One region of the Blautia fusiformis genome, then DNA from elsewhere that is predicted to be linked to it. Evidence: riboswitches for the same ligand, from Rfam matches in the RefSeq annotation. Region 1 holds a riboswitch; each other region holds the start of a gene.
The links. A riboswitch is a leader RNA that binds a small molecule or an ion and turns the genes downstream of it on or off. The one in region 1 is predicted to bind cobalamin.

Region 1 (6,114 bases):
CACTGTACCGTCTGAGAATTTCACATCTTTTCTTAAATGAAACGTATAGGTTGTGCCATCTTTGCTGATATCCCAAGATTCTGCCAATGCCGGTTTAATTTCTCCATTTTCTCCATAACGCACCAGTGGATCATAGATCATTTCATAAAGACGAAAGTCCGGACCACTTTTTATAGGGTCACAAAGTTCAGGAGTCAGATCAATGGATGTCATTGCCGTAACTACTTTTTCCTCTTTTGCCTGTACATTGACACCTGTCAGTAAAGTTGCCGCCACCATGCTCAATGCTATCAGTTTTGCTACACGTCTTTTCTTCATTTCTTCCTCTCCTTTGTTTGTTTTATATTTTACAGCATATGACATGCCGCAAAATGTCCTGTTTCAATTTCTGTCAATTCCGGTATATGCTCTCTGCATATATTTGTACATCTTCTGCACCGGTTCTGGTATGGGCAGCCCTGTTCCGGAATGGTATCTGAAAATATTTTCTTTTCCTGCGATCCGATTCTTCGCATTTTCGGTTCTTTTACCGGAATAGAATCAAACAGATCTTTTGTATAAGGATGCACGGCAGTCTCCTTTAAGCTGTCCGTATGATCGATAAACTCGACCACGCGTCCCTGATACATAATAGCCACCTCTTTGCAGAGATATGGAACATTGGACAGATCGTGAGTGATCAGTAAATAGGTCATCTCATATTTTTCCTGCAGCTCATTTAACAGATGCAGGATCTGCTTTCGTATGGAATAATCCAGACTGGATACCGGTTCATCACAGATCACAAGTTCCGGTCTTAATACCAATGCTCTCGCAATATTAGCTCTCTGACACTGACCTCCTGAAATCTGTCCAACATAACGGTTGCGGATATCCGGATCAAGCCCCGTCTGGATCAAAGCCTCCTTTACTCGCTCTTCATACTCACCCTCTTGCAGTTTTTCATGTAATTTCAAAATTTCCAGAATATTTTCTCCAATGGTATAACCAGGATCAAATACCCCGCTGCTGCTTTGAAAGACCATCTGAAGATTCTTGCGATATGGACGAAACTGCTTTTCAGACAAATCCTGCATTTCCTGTCCCTGAAACCAGAATTTTCCATCTGTAGGTTTCTCCAGGCCGGCGATCAGCTTTCCGAATGTAGTTTTACCACTTCCACTTTCACCGATCAGGGCCATGGATGATCCTGCATGGATTTCCAGACTTACATCATCCACTGCCTTCACAATTTTTTTCTTGCCATAATATTTTTTTAAATGTTCTGTCTTTAGTAACGTACTCATACTTTTCCCCTATAAAACTGCATCCAACAGTTTTTTTGTATATGAATGCTGCGGATGATAAAAGATCTCTTCAACCGTTCCGTTTTCCACTATTTCGCCGTCTTTCATGATCGAAACATCATCTGCGATCTCTGCCACCACACCCAGATCATGCGTAATAAATAACACGCCCAGATTTTCTTTCCTGGATAGCTGATAGATTTCTTCCAGGATCTGCTTCTGTACGGTTACATCCAAGGCTGTCGTCGGCTCATCTGCGATCAGATAATCCGGTTTCATGGACATGGCAATGGCGATCATAACACGTTGGCACATACCACCAGACAATTCGTAAGGTTTTTTCTTCATCAGTTCTTCCGGATCACGCAGATTCATCATCCGCAGACTTTCCAACGCTGCTTCCCTTGCCTGTTTTTTGCTCATTCTGCGATGTTTTCTCAGTCCTTCCAGAAGCAGTTGTTCAACTGTAAAAAGCGGATCAAGAGCAGCAGTCGGATCCTGAAAGATCATTCCGATCCTGTCTCCGTATAACTGTCGTTTTTCTTTTCCTGATAACTTCAGAAGACTCTTTTCGTTCAGTGTCACATCTCCGGATATCACCTTTCCATTTCCTGCAAGCAGATTCATGATCGTCAGAGAGGTAACTGACTTGCCGCTTCCACTTTCTCCCACCAGAGCATGGATCCTTCCGCGTTTTACTTCCAGGCTGACATCTTTTACTGCATGAACCATTCCGTGAGATGTCTGAAACTCCACATGTAGTCTTTTTACCCTTAGGACATCATTTTTGGGCTGTTCCATTCTGTATTCCCTCCCCCAGATAATTAAATGCCAGAACAATGATCATGATCAGTATGCCCGGATAAAACATCAGTCTTGGATAAGTCTGGATATAACTTCTACTGTCACTGAGCATGATCCCCCATTCCGGTGTCGGTGCCTGCACACCAAGGCCGATAAAGGAAAAACCGGCAATTGACAGAATGATCGAACCGATTTCCATTGTTGCCAGTGCGATCACAGATGGCAGGATATTTCTCAATACATGCCTAAATATGATCCTTGCGTGGCCGCAGCCGCCGGCTTTTAGTGCGGTCATATAATTTTTATTTTTTTCCTGAAGTGTCAATGCTCGGGCAAGCCTTGCATATTCTGCCCAGGATACGACCGATAAGGACAGAATCAGATGAGCGCCGCTGGCTCCTACGGTTCCTGCAATGGCAAGTGCCACAATAAAGACCGGCATAGCCATAAATACATCAATGATCCTCATAATTATGGAATCGATTTTTCCACCTACATATCCGGCAAACAGTCCGATCGGCACCCCGACACATACAGTGATCAGAAGCACCGTAAAGCTATAGCTCAGTGAATACCGGCTGCCCCAGAGAAGTCTTGATAAAATACATCGTCCCAGCTGATCAGTACCTAAAGGATATGCCGCCGACGGATTCTTTAATTTTATCGAAACATCCACAAGCAGTGGATCATGCGGCGCTAATACAGGTGCAAAAATAGCTGCCAATGCAAAAATTATGACCACCATCAATCCTATTTTTGTTTTCGGTGACCGGAATACCTGTTTCCAGTACAGATTCTGGATCATGCTTTTTTCTGTTTTCTGCTTTCTTCTGCTTCCCATTCTATGATCTCTCCTTTACTTTAACTGGATTCGCCGGTCAATCGCAGAATAGGCGATATCCACAAGAAAATTTAATACTACAATGCCAACAGCCAGAATAAAGATAAAACATTGCAGCACCGGAGTATCTTTTGAGATCACGGATTTCAATGCCAGATTTCCGATTCCCTGAATTGAAAAAATACTTTCTATCACAGCTGAGCCACAGAAAAAACCGATCACAATTGATACCAGACGTGTCAGCACAGGAATCAGGATATTTTTCAGACCATGACGCAAAATTACATTTACAGATGACAATCCCTTAGCTCTGCTGGCACGTATGTAATCCTGCTTCAGCACCTGTATCATATTGGTACGAATCAATCTCGTCATAATTCCAAAGAAACTGATATCCATGGCAAATGCCGCAAGAATCGGGATGCCTCCGGCATCTCCTCCGATCACGGAAATCACTTTTAGCTTTACTCCAAATATATAGAGCAGCATCAGACCGATCCAGAAAGATGGCATAGATACACTGAGGGACGACAAAATGCGAATGACTTTATCCAGAACTCTGTTTTCATAAATTGCCGACAAAATTCCAAGAGGGACTGATACGATCATCAACAATAAAAACGAAGTAACTGCCAGTTTAAATGTCTGTGGAAAATATCTTTTTAATTCCTCAAAAGCCGGTTTTCTGGTAGAATATGATTTTCCAAAATCGCCATGAAGTGCCTGATCCAGCCATTTCCCGTATTGTACCAGCACCGGCTGATCCAGTCCTTCCTCATGCCGTACTTCTTCTACCTGCTCCGGTGACGGATGCTCATATTTTTTCTCCGCCAGCACTCTGGCAGCATCACCTGCCGATATAAAACTCAGCATAAAAATAATAAATGTAACCGCCAGCACTACCGGAATCATAAATATAAAACGCTTTGCAATTACTTTTCCCATCTTCATCTCTCCTCATTTTTTATCTGTTTATTGTTTTTAAAATAAAAAAAGCTGATATGATCCAGCATCATATCAGCACAAAAAACAAACCTCCACCTCAGGCAGAGCTTATTCCTTCTGTATCCCATCCGAATCAGAATTCTTCTGTCAAAAAGGCAAGTCTCCTGACTCCAGTTCTTCCTACTTACCATCTTCCCGGATCTCTCCAGTGATATTTTGGTTTTCGTCCCTGTCACAGTAGCGGTGGCTGTTCTGGCATTTCACCAGATTCCTTATTAAGTACTTTGTACACCCTTCTGACTATTCAATTTTCATAGTTGCAATGAATAAATATTATAATATCATACTTTTCTTTTTATATAAATAGTTTTTTGTCAAATATAAAATATCTGAACGTTTCATAGTGAAACCCGGATATTTTCTGCCTGTATTATTATAGATCCCTTAAGTAAATAACATTATGTATGAACGGTGACTTCTTTATATTTCCGTATAATGATCATATAACTTACGAATAATAAAACAGCTGCACTGCTCCATGCACAGATCTCTGCATAGTATATTCCATCTTCACCGATCAGTTTTGGCAGCAGCAGCGCAACACTGACACGCATTATAAATTCTGCAATGCCGCTGGCAAGCGGAATCAAAGTATTACCCAGGCCCTGGATAGCGGAACGATACACATACAGCAGATACAGCACCCACAAAAAGACAGCCATGATAAACAAATACTTATATGCTATATCCAATACCTGTCGGGTCTGATCCGGTTCACCGGATACAAACAGGGACAGTACATTACGTCCAAACAGTACCATCATGCCGGAAATGAAAGCCGAAGTGAGCACTGCCATATAAGTGCCGCTGCGCACGCCTTTTCGAATCCTCTGGTATTTTTTTGCACCAAGATTCTGGCCCACATAGGTTGTAATAGCATATCCATATGAAACGGCAGCCATCTCCAAAACCCCATACAGCTTGTTCGATGCCGTAAATCCCGCCACAAACAGAAAACCAAATCCATTGATCACATACTGTACCACAAGTCCTCCCACGGAGATGATCACATTCTGTATCGCAAGAGGAACCGCCAGTTCCAAAAGCCGCAGGCTCATAGAGGGCTGCCTGTAAAAGTCCTTCTTTTCCAGGCGGATATCCGGGATTTTACGTAATACGATCAAACAGTACAAGGCAGAAAATCCCTGCGCGATAACGGTCGCCACTGCTGCTCCGGCTATACCCCAGCCAAAAACCGCCACAAATAACAAATCCAGTCCCACATTGATCACTGCTGCCACTGTCATTGCGATCAACGGAGATCTGCTGTTTCCAAGTGCCCGAAGGATCGCTGCAAATATATTATAAGCAGCTATGATCGGGATTCCTGCAAAGATCAGCCGCAAATATAGCATTGTCAGATCAATGACATTATCCGGTGTCTGTAAAAATAAAAGAACATGATAAACTGTACCTTCACTTACTGCGAGTACGACCACAGACAGTAATGCTGTCATGATATAGCTTTTCGCTACTGCACATTTCAGATTTTCCTTTTCCCTTGCTCCATAATACTGAGATACAAGAATAGAAAAACCCTGTGTGATACCTGTCATAATCCCCAACACCAGCCATACCAGCCAATCTCCGGCACCTACTGCCGCCAGTGCTTTAACTCCTACCACTTGTCCGACGATCATGGTGTCTGCCATTGTATAAAACTGCTGAAAAATATTTCCAAGCATCATTGGTATGGCAAAAGTTATGATCAGTTTTCCGGGAGATCCGGCAGTCATATCTTTTTCATTAGTTCCCATAAGAATCTCCTTTTCTTTTCATCCTTGACCGCTATTTTACAAGGGACTCTTACGAAACACAAGCCTATTTTTTCACAAAGTTTTTCTCATATTTTTGGTAGCTATTACATCTTTATAATCATTATTTTTAATGGATCATCTTTGCCACGCCTATCTTAAAACTCTTTCTTCTTCATGGCGCTCATACTATACTTATACGAAGCAAACCATATAAGCAGACTTAGCACAATGAGGGCAATCCCGATTTCAAGATCCCCTATTCCCCCTATCATATGCAGAATACTTTCTTTTAATCCCAAGTTAGTCTTCACAAAAGATCTAATTGTATAACAAATCGCAAAAATAATTAAAATTGCGATTGGCAGCACAATTCGCCCTTTCTCTCCTTCGAACCTTATCCTGATCGCGATCATAATTCCCG
Region 2 (6,114 bases), on a different contig from region 1:
TTTTTGAGGTCGCTGCACCCGAGCCTTTTTTTAATGTTCTTATTATACCACCATATGTCTGGTTTTACCAGAACTTACACAAATTTTCGCAGAAACATTCTGTAAAAAAATCGCCGTATTTCCGGCATTTCCGGAAAGATACGGCGGTTTTCTCTTATTCTTTATGGGTTCCTCGGATCACTTTGATCCCGCGTTCTTCTATCAGACCGCAGATCTGTGTTATCCGCGGACATTCCTTTTTTTCCTCATTCAGACGGCATACCCCGACATGGATGACGCTGATCTTTTCAATGACCAGCCGATCTGCCTTTTCCAAAATCCCCTCATCTTCAGCAGGTTCTTTTGCATTGGTTTCTTTGCATCCGTTGCATGTCATCACAGCTGCCAGAATCGTATCTTCCGGATAGCCGGAAAAAAAATCTCTTCTTTCCCGAAATGCAGACAGACATCCTGCCCTGGTACACACATCATTGGAATTAAGGCATGTCAAAATCCCGATCTTTTTCATCTTTTTCCCTCTATGCATCCCGCCTCACAGCCAGAATCATAAAAACAAAATATGCATCTTTCCGCGGCTGTCGTAAACGATCTCCGCTTCTACTTTATAGATCCTGCGGATCAGCTCCGGGGTCAGGACTTCTTCCGGCGTTCCGTAACCTTCCAGAACTCCGTCCTTCAGTACATAGATCTTATCACAGTATGCTGCTGCAATATTCAGATCGTGAATAGCGGAGATCACGGTTACATTAAGTTTTTTCACCAGCTCCATCAGCATGATCTGGTGGGTAATGTCCAGATGATTGGTAGGCTCATCCAGAATCAGTGCAGAGGTCTGCTGGGCAAGTGCTCTTGCCAGGATCACCCTCTGCTGCTCTCCTCCGGAAAGAGTGGAAAAGGTACGGTCTGCAAACGCCTCCATCTGTACGGTTTTCAGCGCTTCATCCACGATCTGGTAATCTTTTGCATTGTCCCGTTCCAGAGTCTTTTTATGAGGCGCACGCCCCATAAGAACCACCTCGCGAACCGTAAAATCAAAATTATAATAATTGTGCTGTGCCACCACGGCCATTTTTTTCGCAGAGCTTCGAACACTCATGGAATGAAGCTCCTCGCCGTCCAGATACACGGCTCCTGCGTCTGGTTTCAGAATACGGTAAATGCATTTCAGCAAAGTGGATTTTCCGCTTCCGTTTGGTCCGATGATTCCTACCAGTTCCTTATCCTGGGATTCCATGGAGATTCCCTTCAGGATCTGTCTGGCGTGAAAGCCAACCTGAATATTTTCTGTGGTGATCTTCATTACCGGGCACCTCCGAATCCATAGGATTTCCGCACAAGCAGATAAATAAAGCAGGGAGCACCGATAATGGATACCAGCACACCGATGGGCATCTCGGAATTTTTAAGGATCACACGACATGCCACATCGCACCAGATCAGAAACGATGCACCAAGAAGCGCACTTAAGGGGAGCAGTTTTCTGTGATCTGTTCCAAAAAGGATCCGGACCACATGAGGGATCACCAGTCCCACAAATCCGATTACACCGGCACAGTACACGGCAAATCCGATCATAACAGAAGCAACGATCAGATAAAAAGTCCGCAGTCTGTGCAGATCTGTTCCAAGGGTAATGGATACGTCATCTCCCAGAAGCATCAGATTCAGGTTCCGGTACTGCGTCCAGAAAACAGCCACGCACACCAGCGTGACCGGAAGCATTACACCCACTCTGGTCCAGCTTGCTCCGGCAAGACTTCCCATGCTCCACTTCATAACTTCTGTTGCCGCATTTTTGTCATTGGTAATATAAATGACAAAATTGGAAAAAGCAGAACAGACTGCGCTGACCGCCATTCCCGCAAGGATCAGTTTTGCGGAAGTTGCCTTTCCACCCATGTTTGCAATGGCGATCACCGCAAAAGAAGTGATCATCGCGCCAATGAAAGCTGTGATTCCCACAGAGTTTCCGCCAAGAAAGCTTCCGATTCCAAGCATGATGGCCAGTGTGGCACCCAGAGATGCACCAGATGAGATACCCAGCACATACGGGTCTGCCAGCGGGTTCTGCACGATAGCCTGCATCACCACGCCGCACACGGAAAGAGCCATTCCAACTGCCAGAGCCAGAAGGACTCTAGGCAGCCGGATCAGCCACACAACATCATGAACTGCGCCTTCCGCATAGGCGGACAGACTTTTTATATGAAACAATTTATAAGCGATAACGCTGTATACATCCTTCAGTGACAGATCCGCATTTCCAAAAGTGATGGCTGCAAGTATGGAAAAAATAAGGAATCCTGCAAGTCCGATGAGAACTGCCACATACATGGATGTTCTGAGCACCTTATCTTTTTTTCTCTGTGAAGCTGTTTCTTTCACTGCATTTTCTCCGATCAGTCAAGATTTACGTCCGGATATAATCCCTTTGCAAAAGTTTCGATTCCGTCCTGGGTACGTGTTGCACTTGCATACATCTCACTGAGCATGATCGGGTAAACACGTCCGTTCTTTACTGCGTCAAGGCTCTTCAGGGACTCATCATCCTGGATCACTGCAAGCTGGCTGTTCTTAACAGTTTCCGGATCATCTCCTGCATATGGCATGTAAACCACAAAGATCACGTCAGGGTTGGCTGCGATGATATCCTCTTTTCCAACGGTGGAAGCATCCGGGTTTGCAAGAGTTGCGCCTAACTGTGTTACCATATCTCCGCCAAGGCTCTTTACGCCATAGTTTGTGATGTCATCTCCAAGAGGCTCCAATACCATTACGCTTGGTTTGTCTTTTACATCTGCAGTTGCAGTAAGAGTTTTGTCGATCACTGCTTTTGCATCATCAACGATAGCCTGTGCTTTGTCCTGTACATCGAAGATCTTTCCGATATTTAAGATATCTGTGAATTCATTTTCCAGTGTTCTGTCGCCGTCCGGACGAGTATTGGTGTTGTAGTAGGTGTTGCAGCCTTTGTCGATCCAGTCTGTTACATTTCCCAGATTCTTATCAGAGAAAAGAGAGCTCCAGGATAAGATCATGTCCGGCTCCAGCATTGTTACAGTTTCAAGGGATGGGGTAAATTCGTCAAGATAATTTGTTTTTGAGAATGCTTCTTTGAGATCTTCCGGAACTTCATTATCAAGACCTGCGGTAGCTACCAGGTGGTCTTCCAGACCAAGTGCGAGCATAGTCTCAATGCTTCCCTGATATACAGCAAGGACTTTTTCCGGTGCTTTTTCATAAGTGGTTTCGATTTCGTTTCCATCGTAATCATAGGTTGTGATGGTCAGAGGATATTCTGTCTTGGTTGCCTCTGCGGAAGAATCTTCGGTGTCTGCAGACTCTGTACTGTCTTCTGCTGCCGGCTGGTTGTCTTCCTTGATGGTCTCGGAGTCTGCTCTCTCTGCGGCATAAACAGCCGGAGCTGCTGATACGGTCATTGCCGCTGCCATTACCATTGCCATGATTCTTGTGGATACATACTTGTTTTTCATTTCATTTCCTCTCTTTTCGCCTGTTTTATCTCCTGTTGCCTATGGGTAACCGAAAAGATGGGGCTTCATAAAATCTGCACGGAACACTTTGTACGGAAGCTCCCACTTACATACTGTCAAGCAGGTTTCCTGACTTACAGACTCAGAAAAAACTCTGCAAAATAAAAACTGATACACCATTCATCTTTTAGCCGATCATGAATGATGTATCAGAATTTTCTCCAGAATCTCTCTGACATCGGGATTTCGCCTTCTCACATGAGTTTCTGCAATGGCATGTGAAATCCCTTCTTCTGTATACAGTGGCCGCAACCGCTCAGGCTTTTTACCCGATTCCCTCTCACAGTATCCGGCAGCATATGTGCCGGTGATACTGTCCACTTCACAGCAATTCAATTACGCTGATACTGATTCTAACATACCGGTTTTCCAATTACAACCTTGAGGCCGGATTTTTACAGTTTTTTGCAGAAATAGTCTGCCCGGAGAGATCCCTCTCAGATCTTTTTCAGCTTGGCAAAACCGGCGAACATTTTTTTCACGCCGACTTTGTCAAAGTCTACCGTCACTTCGTAGTCTCTGCCGCCGTCTGCGATATTTTTTACGATACCGACTCCGAATTTCACATGACGGACCGTGTCTCCCTCACCATAGTCCAGGCTGTCCGCCTTCTTCACTGTGAAATCTTTTTTCTGCAGGGTGCTCTTTGCCTGGAAATTCATTTTCATCTGGGCATAGGCGCTTTTCGGAGATACGATATCATCTACCCTGGGCTTTTTCTCCTGAATGGTATGTCCAAGATCTACCAGTTCCCGTGGAACCTCCCTTACAAAACGTGACACACGGTTATACTGAGTCTCCCCACGGATCATCCGCTGTTTTGCACAGGTTAAAGTCAGTTCCTTCATGGCACGGGTGATCCCCACATAACAGAGCCTTCGCTCCTCCTCGATATCCGACGGATCACCGGACCAGATGGAAGCATACCCCGGAAAAACACCGTCCTCCATTCCCACGATAAATACATTTGGGAATTCCAGTCCCTTGGCACTGTGAAGAGTCATCAGCAGCACATAATCCTGATCCGGATCAACAGAATCGATATCTGCCACCAGTGCGATCTCCTCCAGAAATGCAGAAAGTGTTGCCGGCTGTCCGGCCTCCTCCATGGCTTCCTGGAAGGATTCTGTCTTGGAGATCAGCTCATCGATATTTTCGATCCTCGCCTGGGCCTCCTCCGTTTTCTCTGCCTCCAGTTCCTTCACATAACCGGTAAGCTCAATGACCTCTTCCAGGGTTTCACGGACTGTATAGGCCTCTGCCTTACTTTTCAGTCCCTGGATAAAGGATACAAAATCATTGATCTTTCCTGCTGCCCTGCCAATGGACGGTACTTCCTCCACCACGCGGAGCGCATCGTAAAAGCTCAGGTTCATCATATCCGCATAGTCCTGGACACGGCCGATGCTGGTGAGCCCGATCCCTCTTTTTGGCACATTTAAGATTCTGCGCACAGCCAGATCATCACTGGCATTGTCAATGGTCTTCAGATAGCTTAACAGATCCTTGATCTCTTTGCGGGCATAAAAATTCACACCGCCGACAATCTTATAAGGAACATTTGCCAGGAGAAATTTCTCCTCAAAGAGACGGGACTGGGCATTGGTCCGATAAAGTACTGCACAGTCCTTGTACTGGAATTTCCCGTTGCGGCGCCCCTGGATGATCTCTCCTGCAACATACTCCGCTTCCTCAAATCCGTTGTTGAACTGACGGAAATGTACTTTATCGCCCTCTTCGTTCTCTGTCCAGAGGCGTTTTTCCTTACGCTCTGTGTTGTTGACGATCACCTCATTGGCTGCATTGAGGATATTCTGGGTAGAACGGTAATTCTGTTCCAGGCGCACCACCTTAGCCTCAGGAAAAACCTTCTCAAAGCCTAAGATATTCCCGATATTTGCTCCACGAAAACGATAGATGGACTGATCATCATCACCAACCACACAGAGATTCTTGTATTTCTCAGCAAGAAGACTTACAAATTTAAACTGGGCAGTATTGGTATCCTGATACTCATCCACCATAATATATTTAAAACGTTCCTGATAATAGTCCAGGATATCCGGATTATGCTGAAAAAGCTCCACAGTCTTCACGATCAGGTCATCAAAATCCAGTGCATTGTTTCCCCGGAGGATAGACTGATATTCCTTATACATACCGGCAATCTTCCGTGCATCCGGATCACCGCCCGCATTCAGCTCCATCTCTTCCGGTGTGATCATTTCATCCTTGGCATGGGAAATCTCAGCAAGAACGCCTCGTTCCTTGTAAATCTTGGTATTGATATCAAATTTCCGGAAGATTTCCTTCATGACTGTTTTCTGGTCGTCGGCATCATAAATGGTAAAATTACTGCCAAAGCCCAGCACCTCAATATGTCTGCGCAGGATCCTCACGCAGGCGGAATGGAAGGTGGAGACCCATACGCTCTCCGCACCCATTCCCGCAATTTTATTCACACGTTCCCGCATCTCACTGGCGGCCTTGTTGGTAAAGGTGATCGCCAGGATATTCCATGGGTTTACACCCTTTTCTTCCATTAAATAGGCGATCCTGT
Region 3 (6,114 bases), on a different contig from region 1:
AAAAAGGAAAAGGGAAACAATCAATGATCAAAATTGATGACTGGGTGATTGAAAAAGGAGAGAAGGCACAGGGAAAAATTAAGATCTCAGGAAATGGCATGGCAATGCCGGCAACTGTGATATGCGGAGTGGAAGACGGACCGACGGTCCTGATCACGGCAGGAATACACAGTGCGGAGTATGTGGGAATCCAGGCAGCAATGGAACTTGCAAAAGAATTTCAGCCGGAAGAACTGAAGGGAAATGTGATCATCGTTCCACTGGTCAACGTCAGCGGCTTTGAGCATCGCACCATGAGTCTGGTCTATGAGGATGGCAAGAACCTGAACCGCGTTTTCCCCGGAGATCCTGAGGGAACAGCTGCAGATCGTATTGCCCATACTATAGTAACGAAACTTTTTTCCATAGCAGATTATTATATCGACCTGCATAGCGGAGATGGGTTCGAACAACTTCATCCCTATGTTTATTATGTAGGGGTTGTAGATGAAAAAACAGCAGAGAAGTCATTACATATGGCACGGCATATCGGCGTAAAATATGTAGTCCGTTCCACAACCGCCACAGGTGGCGCCTATAATTATGCTTCTTCTCTTGGAATTCCAAGTATTCTTATCGAAAGAGGCGGACACAGCTACTGGACCTGGGAGGAAGTAGAACAGGATAAAAGAGATGTCCGTCACCTTGTTTTTCATCTCCAGGGAAAGACGTGTCATGGTCTGAAGCATTACCGTCAGATGCTTCTTGAAAATGTAGTCTATGAATATGCGCCGTATACCGGATGCTGGTATCCATCCAAGAAGCCTGGAGAGTACTTCTTTAAGGGGGAAGAACTGGGTGAACTGAGAGATTACTATGGAAATTTACTTTACACGTCTATTGCAACTGAAAACGGAGTCGTACTTTATCAGACAGCCAGCCTGAATATCATTGAAGACGGACCGATGATCGCATATGCGGCGATCACAGATACTCTGACCTGATAGTAAACAATCTTTTCAGAACGCTTCTGTCTGAAAACATATTGAAACAGTAAGAAAACCGGGTTTTACCATTTGCTATTCTATTTGTAAAAACAGCGAGGTAAAATCCGTGTTTTTTTAGCAGATCAGATAAATTTAATTGTCAAATCCCCAATGGGGGATATATACAATTCAAGCATCTTTAACAAAATTTATGAGTTTTCAAAAAATATAACATTTTTCCATAGACATAAACTATAGTTTTATCGTATAATATTTAGGTAATTTAACAGCATTTGCTGATTTTCACATCAGCCGTTGTAAGTTCCGAGAGGATTAATAGGGAAACCGGTGTAAATCCGGTACGATCCCGTCACTGTAAGGGGGAATCCTCAGACAAAATACCACTGGTCGAGTGCGTGAGAAATAGACCGGGAAGGTGTCTGAGGGTAAGGATCCTAAGTCAGGAGACCTGCTTGCAATTGTTTTAAAATGATTCTTACGGAAGATAGGAAGCATATTTTTTTATGTGCCCGTATTTCATCGCGGGCTTTTTTCGTGCAAATTTCTAAAATTCCATGCATGTTCTGCATAATAAGAATCCAGTAGTTTTTTTATCTAACTCAATTAAAACGGCAATGTTAAAATCGCATCAAATGAGGAAAGGAGTAAAACGTGACAAAGAAACAAATAGGAAAAAGATTTCTCCAGATCATCATTGTATTATTTGGAATCAGCTTTTTCACATTTGGACTGACCTACCTGTCACCTGGTGATCCTGCGGAGATCATGCTGACAGAATGTGGTAATCTTCCGACACCGGAGCTTCTGGAACAAACAAGACATGAGCTTGGCCTTGATCAGCCCTTTCTCGTGCAGTATGGTTCCTGGCTGAAGGGTGTTGTTACAGGAGATATGGGACAGTCCTATTCTTTCAAAATGCCGGTAACGGATAAACTGGTATCCTGTTTCTGGCCAACGCTGAGGATGTCTTTGCTGGCACTTTTGATGATGGTCATTATTTCCATACCGCTTGGAATCCTGGCCGCTGTATATCAGAACAAATTCCCGGATTATTTTGTGAGAGGAATTACCTTTGTGGGAGTATCTGTTCCAAGCTTCTGGCTGGGCCTGATCCTTCTCAGTATCTTTGGTGTTCAGCTTCGCTGGATCAATGTAGCAGGAGGAAGTACGGATTTCAAGTCTATGATCCTTCCGGCACTGACTCTTGCACTTGCCATGTCTGCGAAATATACCCGCCAGGTAAGAAGTGCGGTGCTGGAGGAGCTTCACCAGGATTATGTGACCGGTGCAAGAATGCGTGGAATCAAAGAAAGCGTGATCCTTTGGAAACACGTTCTTCCTAATGTAATGCTTCCGCTGGTAACACTGCTGGGTCTTTCCCTTGGAAGCCTCCTTGGAGGTACCGCAGTTGTAGAGATCATTTACAACTGGCCTGGTATGGGAAATATGGCAGTAAAGGCAATTTCCTGTCGTGACTATCCTCTTGTACAGGGCTATGTACTCTGGATCGCGATCCTGTACATGTGCATCAACCTGCTTGTGGATCTGTCCTACACTTATCTCGATCCAAGACTTAAGGAGGATAGATAATTGAAAAAGGTATTACGAGTATTTAAAGAAAATAAACAGTTCACTCTTTTCTTCATTCTGGGCCTGGTGGTAATTGGCGTTGCGATCTTCGCACCGCAGCTTGCGCCATATGATCCGCTGAATGCAGTTATGACTGAATCACTGCAGGAGCCGAGTTCCGCTCATCCGTTCGGAACGGATAAACTTGGACGAGATCTTCTTTCCCGTGTTATTTTCGGAACAAGAACTTCCCTGATCATGACATTATGTCTGGTTGCGGTGATTTTTGTGATCGGTACATTTTTAGGAGTTATTGCCGGATATTTCGGTGGCGTTGTGGACGCGGTGATTATGCGTATCGCAGATATGATGATCTCTTTCCCCGGCCTTGTACTGGCCATCGCCATTGCCGGTATGCTGGGACCAAACCTGGTAAATGCCGTTATCTCCATCGCGGCTGTAAGCTGGACGAAGTATGCCCGCCTTGCAAGAAGTATGGTTTTGAAAGTCAAGAAGAGTCTTTATATAGAAGCTGCAGTGGTAAACGGAACAAAGACCTGGAAAATTCTTCTTGTACACGTTCTTCCGAACATGGTAACCCAGATGGTGGTAACTGCGGCAGCAGATATCGGAACCATGATGCTGGAGCTGGCTTCCCTTTCATTCCTGGGATTTGGTGCAACTGCGCCGACACCGGAGTGGGGACTGATGCTGAATGAAGGAAGAACTTACATGGCAAAAGCGCCATGGCTTATGATCTACCCTGGTATTGCGATCGTGATCTGTGTTGTTGTTTTCAATATGCTTGGAGACAGCATCCGTGATGTACTGGATCCGCGCCAGGATTAAAAAACGTTTCTGTAACAAACCAACACCAATAATCAGTATATTTATCTTTAGGAGGATGAAATGAGAAATAACGTAGTTAAAAAAGTGCTGGCTGCTACACTTGCATGTATGATGACTTTTTCTATGACAACAGTGGCTCAGGCAAAGGGCGATAAGAGCAGTGATAAGGAAATCACGATTGGAGTAACAAGCTTTGCAGATACACTTGAGCCGACAGAGCAGTATTTCAGCTGGGTTGTATCCCGTTATGCGATCGGTGAGTGCCTTACAAAATTCGATGAGAACGGTGATATCGTTCCATGTCTTGCAGAAGAGTGGGACAACAGTGAAGATGGAAAAACATGGACATTCAAGATCCGTGAGGGTGTAAAATTCTCCAACGGCGATGATATGACACCGGAGATGGTAAAAGCTTCCATCGAGCGTACAGCTGAGAAGAGCGACCGTGTTCCGGAGTTCTTTGACCTTGATAGTATTGAAGTTGACGGACAGAACCTGATCTTCCACCTGAACAGAGCAAACGCAAACATGGCCGGATGCCTTGCAGACCCGCTGTTTCTGATCGTTGATACAAATGTTGATGATTCCACATTTGCAATGGAAGGACCGATCTGTACAGGACCTTATGCAGTAGAGTCTTTCAGCCCGACAGACTCCTGCGTTGTAGTAAAGAATGAGAACTACTGGGATGGCGAAGTTCCGCTTGACAGAGTTACTCTGAAATGTGTCGATGACCAGACAACACGTTCCATGGCTCTTCAGACAGGCGAGATCGATATCGCTTACAACCTGAAAACAGAGAACCTGGTTGAGTTTGAGGGAAATGACAATTACGACATCCAGGAGCTTCAGTCTCTTCGTTCTACTTATGCATTCATGAACCAGAATGAGGATCATGCACTCAGCGACAAGGCACTTCGTCAGGCACTTCTCCGTGGACTTGACAAAGAGACATACTGCAACACTCTTCTTGAGGGTGGTGCAACAGCTGGTAAAGCACCGGTTCCGCCAACACTTGACTTTGGATTTGATGATCTTAACGATGAAAACTCTTACGATCCGGACAGCGCTAAAAAGATCCTCGAGGATGCTGGATACAAAGATGTTGATGGCGACGGATATGTAGAGACTCCGGACGGAGATCCGCTTGTTCTTGATTTTGTTATCTACACAAGCCGTGCAGAGCTTGGTGTATACGCACAGGCAGCACAGGCCAGCCTGAAAGAGATCGGTATCAACGTAAACCTGAATACAGTAAGTTATGAGACACTTCTTGACATGAGAGATTCCGGACAGTATGACCTTCTTATCTGGAACGTACTGGTTGCCAACACCGGTGACCCGGAGAACTACTTAAGAGAGAACTGGTACAGCTCTTCTGCAAACAACACTGCAGGATATAACAATCCGGATGTAGATAAGCTTCTTGATGAGCTTGCTCAGACATTTGATGAGGATAAGAGAAAAGATCTCATCGTTGACATCCAGCAGGATATCATGGACGATGCAGCAACTGTATTCTTCGGATATGAGACAACTTATCTCTTCTCCAATAAGAAGGTAACTGGCGTTAAGATGTATCCGATGGACTACTACTGGCTGACAAAGGATATCACTCTTGCCGAGTAAAGGAGCGTTTATTTATGCTTGAAATCAAGGATCTTTCCGTTCAGTACGGAAAGCAGGCACCTATCATTGAGCATTTCAATCTTTCCATGAAGAAAGGTGAGATCATCAGTGTAGTAGGAGAGAGTGGAAGTGGAAAAACAACTGTTATCCGTGCTGTTCTCGGCGCACTTGCCGGGGGCGGCCGGGTAAGTGCCGGTGATATCCAGTTCAACGGAAAATCTCTGCTTTCCAATACAAAGGATGAATGGAGAAAATTAAGAGGTACCCGTATTTCCATGATCTTCCAGGACTGCGGTGGAACCTTAAACCCGATTCGTAAGATTGGCAGTCAGTATGTGGAGTATATTTGTACACATACTGACGTATCCAAAGCAGAAGCATGGAAAAAAGGCTGCTCCATGCTTCAGAAAATGCGTCTTCCAGACGCGGAAAATATCATGAAAAGTTATCCTCACCAGCTTTCCGGTGGTATGCGCCAGCGAGTTGGTATTGCCATGGCTATGACTTTTAACCCGGAACTGCTTCTTGCAGATGAGCCGACCAGTGCCCTGGATGTAACCACGCAGGCACAGATCGTACGCCAGATGATGGAACTCCGTGATGATTTCGGAACGGGTATCATCATCGTTACCCATAACATCGGTGTTGCAGCCTATATGGCTGACCAGCTGGTAGTTATGCAGCATGGAAAAGTTGTGGATCAGGGAACCCGTGATGAAGTTATGAATCACCCGACCAGTGATTATACTAAGAAACTGCTGGCTGCAGTGCCGGAAATGGAGGGACAGCGTTATGTTTAATGAATCTGATATCGTACTTAGTGCGAAGCATATCGTAAAGCAGTTCCCGGCTTCCGGCGGCAGAACCTTAACAGCCTGTAACGATGTAAACTTAAATGTATATAAAGGAAAAACTCTGGGAATCGTAGGAGAGAGTGGCTGCGGTAAATCAACATTTGTCCGTATGGTCATTTCCCTTGACAAGCCGACCAGCGGTGAGATCCTTTACCATGGAAAAAATCTTGCAGATCTTTCCAAAAAGGAAACCTGGCTGAACCGTCAGAACATGCAGATGGTATTCC
Region 4 (6,114 bases), on a different contig from region 1:
AGACTTATGAGCAGGACCGTAAGAGTCTTGAAAAATATTCCAATACGATCCAGCAGGTGGCAAACCTGGAGGCACAGTACACACAGGAGAAGGCAGAGCTGGAGGGAATGAAGCAGGAATATGAGGCAGAGTCCCAGAACCTGCAGGCACAGCTGGATGAGAAGCGTGCCACATCCGCAGATTATGATAATGAGATCGCCTACGCACAGCAGCAGGCTACAGATTATGCCAACCTTCTTGCAGAGCAGACTGCAGAGCTTCAGAGATTAGAGGCTGAGCGTATTGCAGCAGAGGAAGAGGCAAGACGTCAGGCCGAGGCTGAAGCAGCAGCGAGAGCACAGGCTGAGGCAGAAGAGGAAGCAAGACGTCAGGCAGAGCAGGAAGCACAGCAGGATGAGGCGGACGAGAGCGAAGACGTACAGCACGATGAGGACGGCGACGTGATCGAGAATGCAGATGAGGATACTGCAGAAGATGACACCGAGGATGTGGATGAAGATGCAGACAATGGTGAGAATGATGATGCGTCCGAGGATACTGAGAATACAGAGGATAATGCAGACGCAGATTACGATAACAGCACAGACGCATCTGAAGAAAGTGCAGAGGACACATCTAATGCAGAGGATACATCTTCAGACAGTGACAGTTCTTCTTACAGCAGTGGTTCCGGATCTTCTGTTGTGAATTATGCTACACAGTTTGTGGGAAATCCTTACGTATGGGGCGGAACAAGCCTTACCAATGGTGCAGACTGCTCCGGATTTGTACAGAGTGTCTATGCGAACTTCGGAGTCAGCCTTCCGAGAACCTCCTATGAGCAGCAGAATGCAGGTACAGAAGTATCCTACGCAGATGCACAGCCGGGAGATCTGATCTGCTATGGCGGACACGTGGCTATTTACATGGGTAATGGCCAGATCGTTCATGCATCGAACTCTCAGGATGGGATCAAGATCAGCAATGATGCTACATACAGAACAATTGTATCTGTAAGACGTCTTGTATAATAAGAACGTACAATAGAAAATAAAAATACAGCAGCCCGACAGCAGTTTGTCGGGCTGTTTTTGACGTCGGAAAAAATATTGAAAACCCATGGAACGGAGTGAACAGCAATAAAATATGCTCAAAAATGTATAAATATTGAAAACAGTATTGACATATAATTAACAGGATGTTATTATAATGTCAGTATAATTCCATATTGAACATAGCAAGTGCTGAGGATAGCTGACAGTTATATATTGATTATCAGAAGTCCACAGAAAAGGGAATCAGGTGTGAAACCTGAGCGATCCGGTCACTGTAACGGAGGAGCGAATCTCATAGTCCATTGTACGTATGTATGAGAAGGAGAGAGGAGCCATGATCCCGGAGCCAGGAAACCTGCTTGTTATGGCGAGGTTAAACTTCCGTGTAAAGTGTAACAACCATTTCAGGGACTCCGCACCCCTGGGACGTTGTCTACTTTTTTACGAGAGTAGGCATTTTTTTATGGAATGCGCCTGTTCATATGAATTATACATGATTAAATGGCAGGCGATACTACTCCGGATACATTCGTTCCCTCCGCGCACTCATGAACGGATTATATTTCTACCCCGGGGTGGCATCGCTACCTCTTTTTTATAGGAAAAAGTTATGTGTGGTTATGTCAGGAGAGGAGAAAAGAGCCATGGAGAAACCATACTGGGAAGGCAAAGAATACTCTTACTTCAGCCACAAAAATTGTGAGTATTTTCCGTGCCATAAAGGAGCAGATCCGGAGAACTTCAATTGTCTGTTCTGCTATTGTCCTTTATATGCACTGGGAGATAAATGTGGTGGTAATTTCCGCTTTACGGAAAGCGGGATTAAAGACTGCACCGAGTGCAAGCTTCCTCACAGAAGAGAAAATTTTGGATATGTTACAGGTAAATATAGCGAGCTTGCGGAAATTGTACGGAAGCAGCGGGAAAAATAAAAAACAGGCCAGTTCAGATACAGGAAAATGTATATTCCTGTGTTTGAACTGGCCTGTTTTGTTTGGAGTGGACAATATCTGTTATCTGTCGGAAAAGATACAGAAGATCATTCTCTGGTTTGGAGAAAAACCCTGAGTCTGGGAATCTGGTTGTTGAGGATCAGCTGTTCCGGAAACATGGCCTGATGAACAAACTCAGCAGCACAGGTAAAATCTCCGATATGCTCCGGGCCATGGCTGTCACTGGAAAGAAGCAGCGGCAGATCATATTTGCGGCAGCATCGAAGGATCTCGAAACAGTTTTCTCTTGTGTCGCCACGATAGCCATAAGGTGCAAGAGAAGCTTCGTTGATCTCAAAGATCGTGCCGGTTTCTCTGGCAGCCCTTGCAAGCGCATCATAATTAACCGGGTAATGAGTGTTATCACTATGTCCGAGGATCTTTACACAGGGGTTTTTCATTACATTGATAAAAGCTTCTGTGTTTTCGGCTCTGGTACCGCAGCGGTAATTCCAGGCATGCATGCTGGCAATGGCGTAATCAAGTTTACATAATAATTCCTGATCTAAATCTACCGTTCCGTTGCGGTCAAGGATATTCAGTTCAATTCCGTAGAGTAATTCTACACCGAAATGTTTTTTGGGAGAATAGGTAAGGCTGCGGAAATAGGAGGAAGTTCCGGCTGCCAGAGTGCCGGGACCGTGATCAGTGATCCCGAGAAGCCGGAGACCTTTCTCGGCAGCTGCGCGTGCCATGTTTGTGATGGTACATTCCGTGCCGTGACCACTGGCGATGGAGTGGGTATGCATATCAGAAAGATACATAAAAATACACCTCTTTTACTGTTTGAGAACATGTGACAGAGCGGAATACGAATGTCCGCTTTGCATAAATTTTTCTGAAAAACAAAGGAATTCCTATATAAATTCAAGTATGGCAGAGCAGAAAAACAAAGTCAATAGAGAAAAACATAAAAATACAAAAAACAAATAAAATCAACAGGGCACAACCGATAAAACCCACAAAAACAGCTAGAAACACATGTTGGATTTCGTTGACATCGCAGTAGGGGTAAGGTATAATAAAACTACATGAGCACATAGCCGGACAGGAGCGGTTCTGGAAGCGTAGAGGCAGACAGATCACCAGAAACAACCGGTTATGAGAAAGGAGAATCATGGAGAAATTTCATATAGCAGATGTTCCGAAAACAGACAGGATCACACATCTTGTAGATAATCTTTATGCAAAGATGCCGGTGATCGAATCTGCCAGAGCAAAACTGATCACAGAGTCTTACAAAGCAACAGAAGACGAGCCGATCATCACCCGCAGAGCCAAGGCATTTGCCCACATCCTGCACAACATTCCGATCATCATCCGTGATGAGGAGCTGATCGTCGGAAGCAGCACTTTGGCGCCGAGAGGATGTCAGACGTTTCCGGAGTATTCTTTCCAGTGGCTGGAAGATGAGCTGGATACAGTGGCTACCAGAACAGCCGATCCATTTTATATTGCGGAGGAAACCAAGGCGGAGCTCCGTGAGGTACATAAATACTGGAAAGGCAAGACTACCAGTGAGCTTGCAACCTCCTATATGGCACCGGAAGCGATTCTTGCCATTGACCACAATATTTTTACACCCGGAAACTATTTCTACAATGGTGTAGGACACGTAACCGTTAAATATGAAGAAGTTCTGGCGATCGGCTATGAAGGGATCATTGCCAAAGCTCAGAAGGAACTGGATGAGTGTAATGTAGGAGATGGTGATTACGCAAAGAAATCCCGTTTCCTGGAAGCAGTTATCATGAGCTGTCAGGCAGTTATCGACTATGCACATCGCTATGCCGAGCTCGCAGAGCAGATGGCATATCAGTGTCAGGATCCGACCAGAAAACAGGAACTCCTTCAGATCGCATCCAATTGTACACGCGTACCGGCGAAGGGCGCCCGTAACTTCTATGAGGCGTGCCAGTCCTTCTGGTTTGTACAGCAGCTGATCCAGATGGAAAGCAGCGGACATTCTATTTCTCCGGGACGTTTTGACCAGTATATGTATCCGTATTACAAGAGTGATATGGAAGCAGGCAATCTTACCAGAGAATTTGCCCAGGAACTGATGGACTGCATATGGGTAAAATTAAACGACCTGAATAAATGCCGTGATGCTGCATCTGCAGAAGGCTTTGCAGGCTACAGCCTTTTCCAGAACCTGATCGCAGGTGGTCAGAACAAGGATGGCGAGGATGTGACCAATGATCTCTCCTTTATGTGCATCCAGGCGTCTATGCATGTGCACCTTCCGGCACCGTCTCTTTCTGTAAGAGTATGGAACGGATCACCACATGAATTCCTGATCAAGGCTGCAGAGCTTACAAGAACAGGAATCGGACTTCCGGCTTATTACAATGATGAGGTTATCATTCCTGCACTGCAGAACCGCGGCCTTTCTCTTGCAGATGCCAGAGAATATAACATCATCGGCTGTGTAGAACCGCAGAAGGCAGGTAAGACAGAGGGCTGGCATGACGCTGCATTCTTTAACATGTGCCGTCCGCTGGAGATGGTTTTCTCTAATGGTATGGACAAAGGGGTACAGATCAGTGTCCAGACCGGCGATGTTACAGAGATGAAGAGCTTCGATGAGTTCTATGATGCATATAAGAAACAGATGGAATATTTCATTTCCCTGCTTGTAAATGCTGATAATGCCATTGATGTGGCACATGCGGAGAGATGTCCGCTTCCATTCCTTTCCTGTATGGTGGATGACTGCCTGAAACGAGGCAAATCCGTTCAGGAAGGCGGAGCTGTTTATAACTTTACAGGTCCTCAGGGATTTGGTATTGCAAACATGGCAGATTCTCTGTATGCGATCCGCAAACTTGTATATGAAGAAAAGAAGATGACCATGGAAGAGCTGAAGGAGGCTCTGGCATGGAACTACGGCAAGGGTATCGATGCACAGTCTGCAGCAGATATCACCACCATTGTTATGCAGAAGCTTCAGGAGAATGGCATCCGCGTAAATGAGCAGACCGCAACAGCTGTTATGACAGCAGCTCTCGGAACAGAGCCATCTCCGGAGAAGAAAGCAAGATTCGAAGAGATCCACAAGATGATCGAGGAGGTTCCGAAGTTTGGAAACGATATCCCGGATGTGGATTATTTTGCAAGAGATGTGGCTTATACTTACACCAAGCCGCTTCAGAAATATATGAACCCGAGAGGCGGACATTATCAGGCAGGACTTTATCCTGTATCTGCAAACGTTCCTCTTGGCGGACAGACCGGTGCAACACCGGATGGCCGTTACGCACATACTCCGGTAGCAGATGGTGTTTCCCCGTCAGCCGGCAAGGATGTGAAGGGACCGACAGCTGCGGCAACTTCTGTATCCCGCCTGGATCATTTTATCGTATCCAACGGAACGCTGTTCAATCAGAAATTCCATCCGTCAGCACTTGCAGGAAGAGAAGGACTGGAGAAATTCGTAGCACTGATCCGCGGATACTTTGATCAGAAGGGTATGCATATGCAGTTTAACGTTGTTGACAGAGAAACACTTCTGGATGCACAGAAGCATCCGGAGAAGTACAAACATCTGGTTGTACGTGTTGCAGGCTACAGCGCATTGTTCACTACACTTTCCAGATCTCTGCAGGACGATATCATCAGACGTACTGAGCAGGGCTTCTAAAGGAGTAACGAATGGACTATTTGGATACAAAGGGCAGGATCTTTGATATTCAGAAATATTCAGTACACGATGGACCGGGTATCCGTACCATCGTGTTCCTGAAGGGCTGCGTTCTTCGCTGCCGCTGGTGCTGTAATCCGGAATCACAGGAATACCGGATTCAGAACATGAAGGTTCTGGGAGAAGATAAAGTGATCGGCCGCGACGTGACAGTTCGTGAGATGATCGAAGAGGTGGAAAAAGACCGTGCCTATTATTATCGTTCCGGAGGCGGGATCACCCTTTCCGGAGGGGAATGTATGTGTCAGGCGGACTTTTCCAGAGATCTTCTTCGCGCGGCAAAGGAGAGAGGAATCAACACAGCGGTAGAAAGTATGGCCTGTGCCCCATGGGAAAAGATCGAACAGGTACTTCCCTATCTGGATGTATATCTGATGGATATCAA

Region 2: another riboswitch for cobalamin. It lies ahead of LKD46_RS11460 (ABC transporter substrate-binding protein); the one in region 1 lies ahead of LKD46_RS13460 (ABC transporter permease).
Region 3: another riboswitch for cobalamin. It lies ahead of nikB (nickel ABC transporter permease); the one in region 1 lies ahead of LKD46_RS13460 (ABC transporter permease).
Region 4: another riboswitch for cobalamin. It lies ahead of LKD46_RS09990 (cysteine-rich small domain-containing protein); the one in region 1 lies ahead of LKD46_RS13460 (ABC transporter permease).

What each region holds. Positions count from the first base shown of each region.
Region 1 covers NZ_JAJEPT010000016.1:55,690-61,803, reverse strand. Annotated here, with positions in the region: gene LKD46_RS13480 (nickel ABC transporter substrate-binding protein) at 1-318, opposite strand, end outside; gene LKD46_RS13475 (oligopeptide/dipeptide ABC transporter ATP-binding protein) at 348-1,286, opposite strand; gene LKD46_RS13470 (ABC transporter ATP-binding protein) at 1,296-2,087, opposite strand; gene nikC (nickel transporter permease) at 2,068-2,931, opposite strand; gene LKD46_RS13460 (ABC transporter permease) at 2,947-3,876, opposite strand; cobalamin riboswitch at 4,014-4,187, opposite strand; gene LKD46_RS13455 (MATE family efflux transporter) at 4,335-5,693, opposite strand; gene LKD46_RS13450 (ABC-2 transporter permease) at 5,849-6,114, opposite strand, start outside.
Region 2 covers NZ_JAJEPT010000012.1:123,487-129,600, reverse strand. Annotated here, with positions in the region: gene LKD46_RS11475 (CGGC domain-containing protein) at 155-508, opposite strand; gene LKD46_RS11470 (ABC transporter ATP-binding protein) at 545-1,300, opposite strand; gene LKD46_RS11465 (FecCD family ABC transporter permease) at 1,300-2,385, opposite strand; gene LKD46_RS11460 (ABC transporter substrate-binding protein) at 2,400-3,494, opposite strand; cobalamin riboswitch at 3,598-3,893, opposite strand; gene pcrA (DNA helicase PcrA) at 3,992-6,114, opposite strand, start outside.
Region 3 covers NZ_JAJEPT010000009.1:98,995-105,108, reverse strand. Annotated here, with positions in the region: gene LKD46_RS09385 (M14 family metallopeptidase) at 24-983, shown strand; cobalamin riboswitch at 1,268-1,456, shown strand; gene nikB (nickel ABC transporter permease) at 1,638-2,576, shown strand; gene nikC (nickel transporter permease) at 2,577-3,404, shown strand; gene LKD46_RS09370 (ABC transporter substrate-binding protein) at 3,465-5,033, shown strand; gene LKD46_RS09365 (ABC transporter ATP-binding protein) at 5,048-5,833, shown strand; gene LKD46_RS09360 (ABC transporter ATP-binding protein) at 5,826-6,114, shown strand, end outside.
Region 4 covers NZ_JAJEPT010000010.1:81,517-87,630, forward strand. Annotated here, with positions in the region: gene LKD46_RS09985 (C40 family peptidase) at 1-1,010, shown strand, start outside; cobalamin riboswitch at 1,242-1,411, shown strand; gene LKD46_RS09990 (cysteine-rich small domain-containing protein) at 1,679-1,966, shown strand; gene LKD46_RS09995 (phosphatase) at 2,074-2,790, opposite strand; gene LKD46_RS10000 (glycyl radical protein) at 3,144-5,669, shown strand; gene LKD46_RS10005 (glycyl-radical enzyme activating protein) at 5,681-6,114, shown strand, end outside.